Regions from separate parts of the Dethiothermospora halolimnae genome, predicted to be linked through region 3. Evidence: riboswitches for the same ligand, from Rfam matches in the RefSeq annotation. Region 3 holds a riboswitch; each other region holds the start of a gene.
What was found. Region 3 has a riboswitch for cobalamin ahead of cobT (nicotinate-nucleotide--dimethylbenzimidazole phosphoribosyltransferase). Riboswitches for the same ligand answer to the same signal wherever they lie in the genome.
Positions count from the first base shown of each region.

Region 1 (3,275 bases), on a different contig from region 3:
CTTATTTTTTATGAGAGAGAGAGGAATGGACACAAGGTTATAGGTCATGAAGGAGATGGACCAACATATGCTGCTCAATTATCCATTTATCCTGAAAAAAATATAGGATTTTTTATTTCCATTAACAAAGATGATCAAACATCATCTAAGTTTGCATTTAGACGTAATTTTGAAGAAAAGTTCTATGAACTATTTACTGAAAATAACAAAGAAAATGTAAAAATAATTTCAAAACCCTATAGCAAAGATATAAAAAAATATTTTGGAAAATATTTTGCTGTAAGGACTCCCCTTAGTTCACCCTTTAAAATTTTCAGATCACTAACTGGAACGTTAAGTGTCTCACCTTATAATGAAACTTCTATAAAAGTCTCCCTAAGAGGTAGTGAATATATATTTAAACATATTGGCAAAGGGAAGTTTCAAAATAGTAAAGGTGGTTTACTAATATTTCAGTCACAAAGTGACAAAAAGTATGTAATGCTTGATTATTTAAATATGTTGGGGAGATATAGTCCCCTCTCCAATGGAACATATGAAAAACTTACTACAATTGAAAGTATATTAGAATCCTTTGCTATATATTTTTTAGCAATAATATTTGTTGTATCCATAATATATTTTATTTTCAGTAGATGGTGGAATAAGAAGAATGAAGTTACAAGAAAGGGAAGAAAGTGTATTATAATAACTAGACTAAATATAATTTTCATGGTTGTAATATCGGGAGTATTTTTAATGATTCTCTTAAATGTTTCTAAAATAAACCTAGATATAAAAGGATTGCTAATAGCATATCATGTTTTATCATATATGTTTTTAATGCTAAATTTGGCTTTAATATGGGAAACTGTTATAGTTGTGAAAAATAGGATTTTCAATAAATTGGGAAGGATAGTTCAATTTACTACTATGATTGCCATGTTGATTTTCTTAAGCATGATTATAAATTATAATTGCTTAAATATAACCTATCTATTATAAAACCTGGGACAAAGGGACAGTCCCTTTGTCCCAGGTTTTAACTTCTTGACATAAATATAACTATAATATATGATTTATTTAGTGATAAAAATTAATAAATGAATATAGGTTTCAATTTTAGTGATAATTGATTAAAAGGGAAGACAGGTGAGATGCCTGGACGGTCCCGCCGCTGTGATAGAGGAGTTTTTCTAAATTAATGCCACTGATTTTTTTTGGGAAGGCTTAGAAAAATGATGATACTTAAGTCAGAAGACCTGCCTATATTTATATGCCACAAACTCTACGGGATATAGGGGGTATGTCTTTATGCTTTTATTAGTATATATGTCTTTTGATACCTCTTAACTTTTTTGTTGAGGGGTTTTAGTACGTTATAACAAAATTATAATTATAAAGGGTGATAAAATGAATATTGAAATATTTGATAAATTATGGAGAGAATCTTCTAAAATAGACTTAGCTACTACTGAAAAATTATGGGATTTTAGAGCAAAAGAATTTAATAATATGATAGATAATAAGGAAAAGGAAAGTAAAGTGAAAGATTCAATAGACTTTCTTATATCGGAAAATATTATAAACAAAGAATCAAGTGTATTAGATATAGGATGTGGTCCTGGAAGATATAGTATAGAATTTTCAAAGGTGGTAAAAGAAATAAAGGGAATAGATATATCCCCTAATATGATAAATTATGCTAGAGAGAATGTTAAGAAATCAAATATTAAAAATGCTTCATTTGATGTTGTTCCTTGGGAGAAAATAGATATAGAAGTTAAAGGTTGGAAAAATAAATTTGATTTAGTATTTGTGTCAATGTGTCCTGGGATACACAATAAGGATACACTAATAAAGATGACTGAAGCCAGTAAAGGATATTGTTTTTTAAGCGGATTTGTAACTAGAGAAGATAAAGTAAGGGATGGAATAAATAACATAATTTCTAAAGATAAATCTAGAAAAAGATGGGGAAATAAAATATATTATGGATTTAATATATTATGGAATATGGGAATATACCCTAAAATATATTATAAAGATGTAGAGTGGAATAAGGAAATGGATTTGGAAGATGCCATAAAAATGCATACCATATCTGTTAAAGAAGATCCTAAGTTAAAAAATGACATAGAAAAATATTTAAATGATATATCACAAAATGGTATAATAACGGAATATACAAAGGCTAAAATAGGTTGGCTTATTTGGCATGTGTAAAACTTTTTAAGGAGGACTTAATATGAAAAAGATACATATATTATTGATTATAATTATGACTTTTATGATAGTTATAGTCGGATGTAGTGATGATAGTACAAATTCTGATGGAAATATAACCGAAGAAAAAGAATCAGTAGTATTAAATCTTGAAGGGGGAGATTGGGGATATCCAAGTCCCTATACCCATTATTCAAGGGGTCCTGGGGCATATAAAATGAGACTTATATTTGATAGTTTATTAGAACGGGGAGAGGAAGGTCTTATACCATGGTTGGCTGAAGATTGGAATATAACAAATGATGGGAAAACATATACCTTTAATATAAGGGAAAATGTAAAATGGCAGGATGGTCAAGATATGACAGCAGAAGATGTAAAGTTTTCTTTTGAATATTATGCTAAACATCCACCAGTTTTTGATGAATTAAATATAAGTAAAAATAATTTTATAGAAAAAATAAATGTAATAGATAGGCACACAATAAGTATAGATGTTGATAATCCCAGTGCTACCCTATTAGAAAGGTTTGGTAGTGCAAGGATATTACCTAAGCATATATGGAACAATGTAGATGATCCTAAAAAATTTAATAGTCCTAAAGCAGTAATAGGATGTGGCCCTTACATACTTACAGATTATAAAAAAGAGCAAGGAGCATATAGATTTAAAGCATTTAAAGATTATTGGGGACCAAAACAAAGGGCCGATGTAATACAGTTTGTCCCTGTTAGTGATAATATATTAGCTTTTGAAAAGGGAGATATAGATATAACAAGGGTAACTCCAGATATATTGAACAAATATAAAGAGGATAATAAATATAAGATTATAAAGAACCCTGGCTTTTGGGGGTATAGGCTTATGTTCAATATGGATAATAATCCTCAATTTAAAGATAAGGTATTAAGACAGGCTATAGCATATGCCATAGATAAAGGTGAAATGATTGAGAAGGTAGCCAGGGGAGCGGGAAAACCTGCCAGTGCTGGATATATACCTATTGATCATAGATGGTATAATAAAAAGGTTAGAAAGTATGATTTTAACTTAGATAAATCTAAGAAAT
Region 1 is NZ_JBAKFX010000014.1:64,759-68,033, forward strand. It holds gene V6137_RS07915 (serine hydrolase domain-containing protein) at 1-984, shown strand, start outside; cobalamin riboswitch at 1,074-1,263, shown strand; gene V6137_RS07920 (class I SAM-dependent methyltransferase) at 1,393-2,205, shown strand; gene V6137_RS07925 (ABC transporter substrate-binding protein) at 2,228-3,275, shown strand, end outside.
Region 1: another riboswitch for cobalamin. It lies ahead of V6137_RS07920 (class I SAM-dependent methyltransferase); the one in region 3 lies ahead of cobT (nicotinate-nucleotide--dimethylbenzimidazole phosphoribosyltransferase).

Region 2 (3,275 bases), on a different contig from region 3:
AAAAACGGTTCAGTGAAAAATCGGGAATATAGGTATAAACACTACCCCTTAAGCTAATAATGAAATCATAATATATTAGTGAAAGGGGTAGTGTTATGCCACGTCCATTTAGATTAAAAACGAATTTTTCAATTTATCATATTATGATTAGGTGTGTAGATGGGATACTCCTATTTAAAGATGATCAGGATAGGGATCAATTTTTATTAAGAATAAAAAGATATAAAAAAAGGTATGGATTTAAGTTATATGCCTTCTGCCTTATGGATAATCATGCCCATATGGTTATTGATGCTGCAGGTGCTGATATAACCAAGATAATGCACGGTATAAACTTGTCCTATGCTAAATATTATAATAGAAAATATAAAAGAAGGGGTCATGTATTCTCCGACAGATTTAGAAGTGAGATAATAGATAAGGACAATTATATATTACAGGCCTCAAAATATATTCACAAGAATCCTAGAAAACTAAGGAATTGGAGTAATAAGGTTTTCCAATACCCATATTCCAGTGCACCAATTTATTTAGGAGATTTAGATGATAGATTTGAAATAGTAGATTGTGACCTTATATTGAAGTTATATAGTGATAAAAATAAGAAAAAAGCTATAAAGGAATATTTAGATTTTATGTTAGTGCCTAATTCTGCTGAGGAGCAAGAACAGATAGAGGCAGAATATGGGTTTAGAAACCAAAAATGTGAATATAAAAGTGAAAAAACTATCATAGCAAAGGATATAGAGCCAGATGATATACTAACTTTCGTAGGGGACTATATAGGAGAAGATAAAGATAAAATAAAAATAAAATATATTAGAAATTTAACAAAAGTCAAAGCTATAGCTATGGTTCTTATGAGTAGATTTTGCGACTATAAGGTCAAAAATATCTGCCATTACTTTGGCAATATAACTCAGTCTAGAGTGTCCAGTCTTTGTTCACTAGGGGTGGAGCTATTATTTAGTGATGAAAAATATAAGAATATCGTTGATGACTTTTTAGAAATATGTGGATAATAAAATAAAGCATTTTCAAGGTCCAAAAATTAAAATTATGGAGTTAAGTTTTATATTTTATGTTATAAAAGTGGACAAGCTTAATGAATTTATTGAAAATTTACAAGTAAATAAGGGATATAAGGTAAAAAATGAAAGTTTCAAAGCTAAATTTTTAATCAAATAATAATATAACCAATCAATGAACCGTTTTTAACTTCTTTTTAACTTCCCCTCTCCAATAAAGTTGACAATAACAACATAATTACCTATAATTAAGTTTAAATGTATAACTGAATATGCTGAAAGAATGGGTGCCTTTCATGAGGATAAAAGGGAAATTCGGTTAAAGTCCGGTGCAGCCCCCGCTACTGTAATCATTGACGAAATCTTCGTTAACCACTGGCTAAAGGGCCAGGAAGGGAAGAGACTAGGATGAAGTGTAAGCCAGGAAACCTGCCTATAAATCTTTCTTAGGTAATTATTTCGGAGGGAGATAGTTATTTATATAATGGTGATATTATGTCTTTTTTTAGAAAACTTAAGTTTTATATTACAATTATATTTATACAAGGCTCCTAATAGGGGCTTTTTTATATTAAGAATTGCTTAGTATAATAGTTCTTCTAAAAGAAAATCTAAGGGATTCAATATACCGAATCTCTACATATACTATTAGCTAAATAGATATCTACTCCCTACACTTTACACTCTATACCAACAAAGGACCTTCAATGGTGCCTTTGTTTCGCCACCAAAAGATAAAGGAGATGACAATTATGACAAAAAGAATTATTACAGTTTTACTTAGCTTATTCCTTATAGCAACACTAACCGTTGGATGTGGAAGTGATGCAAATACATCTAACAATGACAATCAAGACAAAGTAAAACAACAGAAACAGAAGGATACACAAGACCCAACAAAAGAAACATCTTACTACCCAGTGACTATAAAAAATTATAATTCCCAAGGAGAAGAATATCAAATAACATTTACTAAAAGACCGGATAAGATCATCACTACAAATCAGCCTCCAACGGAGCTTTTACTTACTTTAGGTCTTGAAGATATTATGGTGGGAACATCATACTTAGATAATCCCATTTTACCTAAACTTAAAGAGAAATATGAAAAGATACCAGTACTATCCAATAGATATCCTTCTAAAGAAGTGGTTATAGCAAAACAACCCAATTTAATATTTGGATGGAGTAGTGCATTTATGGATAAAAACATAGGTTCAGTGGAAAGTTGGAATAAAAAAGGAGTATACACGTTTATCCAAAGGAATTCAGGGGTAGCCGATGAAAGGTCCATAGAAAATGTATATAAAGACATAGATGATATAGGAAAGATTTTTAATATTAAAGATAAAGCAGATAAACTTATAAACTCAATGAAAGAAAGAATATCCAATATCCAAGATAAAATAAAGGATAAAGAACCTGTTAAAGTACTTGCATTAGAAGGGGCTGGAGATAATAAATATCGTGTATATGGTAAAACATCCCTTATAAATGACATGATAGAAAAGGCAGGGGGAATAAATTTAGCAGAAAAGAGTGGAACCTATAGCATAGAAAATATAGTTGCTAAAAATCCAGATGCTATTATACTTATCCATTATTTAGAGCAAGAAAAGGATAATGATAGTATAAAAGGATTAAAAAATAATTCTGTCCTTAATAATGTAAATGCTATAAAAAATGATAAAATAATATTTACACCCCTAGCAGAAACCTATGCTGGAGGAATTAGAACTATAAAGGGTATTGAAAGGTTTGCTAAGGAGTTTTATCCAGAATTATTTAAATAAATATATGGAAATAATAGGTGATAATATTGGAAAACACAGAAAAACTAGGACAATCCATAGGGGAAAATACCAATAGCTTTAAAGAAGGAATAATTAAAGATAGGAAGGTTTTTATAATAACAATCCTATTACTTATAATAACCTTATTTTTATCAATTATATTTGCTGTGGTATTTGGTCCTGTGGAGATAAAAGCCACAGAGGCATTTAGAATAGTAGTTTATAATACAGTAAAAATACCCATAGGAGATATTGAAACCCTTACTTCAGGAATGAATTATGACATAATATGGGGAATTCGAGTTCCTAGGGTACTCTTAGGAGCAGTTGTAGGCATGGGTCTTTCTATAGTAGGAGTGGTAATGCAGGCTATGGTACAAAACCCTCTAGCCAACCCCTATACCCTAGGTATATCCTCGGGAGCCTCATTAGGGGCTACATTTGCCATAATGTT
Region 2 is NZ_JBAKFX010000001.1:89,734-93,008, reverse strand. It holds gene V6137_RS00425 (transposase) at 96-1,022, shown strand; gene V6137_RS00420 (hypothetical protein) at 1,015-1,188, shown strand; cobalamin riboswitch at 1,297-1,479, shown strand; gene V6137_RS00415 (ABC transporter substrate-binding protein) at 1,781-2,821, shown strand; gene V6137_RS00410 (FecCD family ABC transporter permease) at 2,848-3,275, shown strand, end outside.
Region 2: another riboswitch for cobalamin. It lies ahead of V6137_RS00415 (ABC transporter substrate-binding protein); the one in region 3 lies ahead of cobT (nicotinate-nucleotide--dimethylbenzimidazole phosphoribosyltransferase).

Region 3 (3,275 bases):
TTTCCAATGTACAGCAAAGCACAGAAGAAAATATAAGTAGTGCTAAAAAATTAAAAGACATAGTTTCTAAATTTAAGATATAATAAAAATAAGGATTTAAAATAATAAGATAGAAAATTTTCTATCTTATTATTTTCTTTGTTAATTGATTTATAATGTTTAAAAGCACGTTTACCATAAAGTATATGGAAAGATAGGGGTTGTAAATAATATGAAAAGGATAGCTATATTTATTATTATAATTGTATTTCTATTGATAGGTTGTAATAGAGAAAATAATAAATTAAATAAAATAAAGGATAACATTACTAAACCCACAGAAATAGAGAATAAACAAAAAGAAGATAGAAATATTACTGAAGATAAAATACAAAATAAGCTAGATAATATGACACTAGATGAGAAAATAGGACAAATGATCATAGCTGGTTTTAGTAGTTATAATGTAGACGAAAAAGTAAAAACTTTAATAAAAGATTATAATATAGGAGGTCTTATTTTATTTAATAGGAATATAAAAAGCTCTGATCAACTGGTAGATTTATTAAATAGCATAAAAGAAGAAAATAAAAATAATATCCCCTTATTCTTAGCAGTAGATCAAGAAGGGGGAAGGGTTAATAGGATGCCGAAAGATATCATTAATTTTCCCAGTAATATTGAAATAGGATATGGAGGCAATGAAGACCTAGCTTATGATGTAGGGAGTGCAATAGGACAAGAAATAAAATCCTATGGATTTAATCTAAATTTTGCACCGGTGATAGACATATTTAGTAATAAAGAAAATAAGGTTATTGGAGATAGGGCCTTTGGTAAGAATGAAAAAATTGTCAGTGAATTTGGAATATCTAAGATGAAAGGGCTACAGAGTAAAGGAATAATACCGGTTATAAAGCACTTTCCAGGTCATGGGGATACCAGTGTTGATTCCCATATGGGGTTACCAATTATAAAAAAGGATATAGAAAGTCTGAGTAAATTTGAACTAATTCCTTTTAAAAGAGCCATAGATAATGGAGCTGATATGGTAATGATAGCACATATATTATTATCGAAAATAGATGATAAGCCTGCTACCTTATCAAAGAAAGTAATTACTGAATTGTTAAGGGGAAAATTGGGATTTAAAGGGGTTATTATAACTGATGATTTAGAAATGGATGCAATTACTGATAACTACTCTATAGAAGAAACGGTTTTAAAAGCCATAGATGGGGGAAATGATATACTATTGATATGCCACAGTTATAATAAACAGATCAAAGCCTTTGATATTATAAAGGAAGAAGTAAAAGCTGAGAATATACCTATAGAGAGAATTAATAAAAGTGTTTATAGAATACTTAAACTGAAATCTAAATATGGCTTGTCAAATGATAAGAAGGAGTATGTAGATATAGAGAGAATAAATAATAATAATAGAAGGATAATAAATATTTTAAAGGATAAGTAGGCTATCATTTTCTTTAAGTGAAGTTATAAATGAAATAATAAAAATAATTTATAAAAATATTTACAAATATAATATATGTTGCTATAATAATCTTGAAAAAAGAAAAAATAACTATAGGTGTCTTAATTAATTGTTCATAGTTAGAATTTCTATCAATTAATTAAGAAGAATAGGGAATGAAGTGAAAGTCTTCAACGGTCCCGCCACTGTAAAGGGGAGCATTGTATAAATATCACTTAGGATTACTAGGGAAGATATACAAATGTGATGAAGCTAAGTCAGGAGACCTGCCTATGGTTTATGTATATTCTATGGGTAATGGTAAAGTCCGTAGTCTATTTGCTGTACAGTAAATAGACTACGGACTTTTTTATATATAAACTTCATAATAATTATTTAGAAAGGGGTTAAAAAATGAACTTATTAAATGAAACTATTAAAAAGATTAAAGGTGTAGACAGGGAAATCATGGAGAAATGTAAAAATAGGGTGGATAATCTTATAAAACCAGTTGGAAGCTTAGGTAAGCTAGAGGATATAGTTATTAAACTAGCAGGAATAACCGGTGATATGTATCCTAAGGTAGATAACAAATCAGTAATAGTTATGGCGGCTGATCATGGAGTTTGTGAAGAGGGGATTGCAGCTGCTCCCAAAGAAGTAACTTTGATGCAGGCCATTAATATGACAAAGGGTCTAACTGGGGTATGTGCCATGGCTAAACAAGCAAAATCAGATGTGGTAGTTGTTGATATAGGTATAGATGGAGAAATAAATAATGATAAAATAATAAATAAAAAAATAAAGCATGGAACTGAAAATATAACTAAGGGTCCAGCCATGACTAGAAAAGAAGCAATAACATCAATTGAAACTGGAATATTGGTGGCAACAGAAGAAATTAAGAAGGGTAAAAATATTTTAACCACTGGAGAGATGGGGATTGGAAATACAACCCCCAGTGCAGCAATAGTATCTGCCATAACAGGAATGGATCCAAAGGAAGTAACTTGGGTGGGGGCCAATTTACCAATGGATAAACTGAAAAATAAAATAAACTGTGTAAAGAGGGCTATAGAGGTTAATAAACCAATAAAGGAAGATACAATAGATGTATTATCTAAGGTTGGAGGTTTAGAAATAGGAGGTATGGCTGGGGTTATGTTAGCTTGCGCAGCCAATAGAGTTCCCATTGTCATAGATGGCTTTATATGTACCGTGGCAGCATTAATTGCCTATGGAATAGAGCCAAAGGTAAAGGAATATCTGATACCTTCCCATAGTTCTGAGGAAAAGGGTGCAAAATATGCTTCTGAAATATTAGGGTTAAAACCTATGCTAGATATGAATATGAGGTTAGGAGAAGGTAGTGGAGGTGTACTTGCCTTTAATATAATAGAAGCGGCTACATATATGAATAACGAAATGATTACATTTAAAGAGGCAGGAATAGGTGTAGTTTAAATAATTGCATAAAAATCCTAATATTGACAAAGTTAAATGATGAAAAATGTCGAAATTTAGAAGGTCATAAGAGGAAAATGTAGAATAGTAAATAGTATAGGGTATAAATTTATTAATCAAATAAAATGGGAGGGATAATTTTGAAAAAAATATTAGATTTAAAAACAAGTAGTAAGCTTGTGATTTTAGCAGTTCTTATTATGACCTTATTTCTTTTGACAGAAATTTTCATGTTATCGAGTTTAAAGGATACCACTATCGATGAAACGGAGAAAAGAGTAATACAGACTTCAAAGGTTGAATCACAGGTAATATTAAAAGAAATGGAAGTAATAAGAGAGTCAGTGGGTCATTT
Region 3 is NZ_JBAKFX010000005.1:30,434-33,708, reverse strand. It holds gene V6137_RS03185 (methyl-accepting chemotaxis protein) at 1-83, shown strand, start outside; gene nagZ (beta-N-acetylhexosaminidase) at 212-1,456, shown strand; cobalamin riboswitch at 1,578-1,765, shown strand; gene cobT (nicotinate-nucleotide--dimethylbenzimidazole phosphoribosyltransferase) at 1,871-2,920, shown strand; gene V6137_RS03170 (methyl-accepting chemotaxis protein) at 3,061-3,275, shown strand, end outside.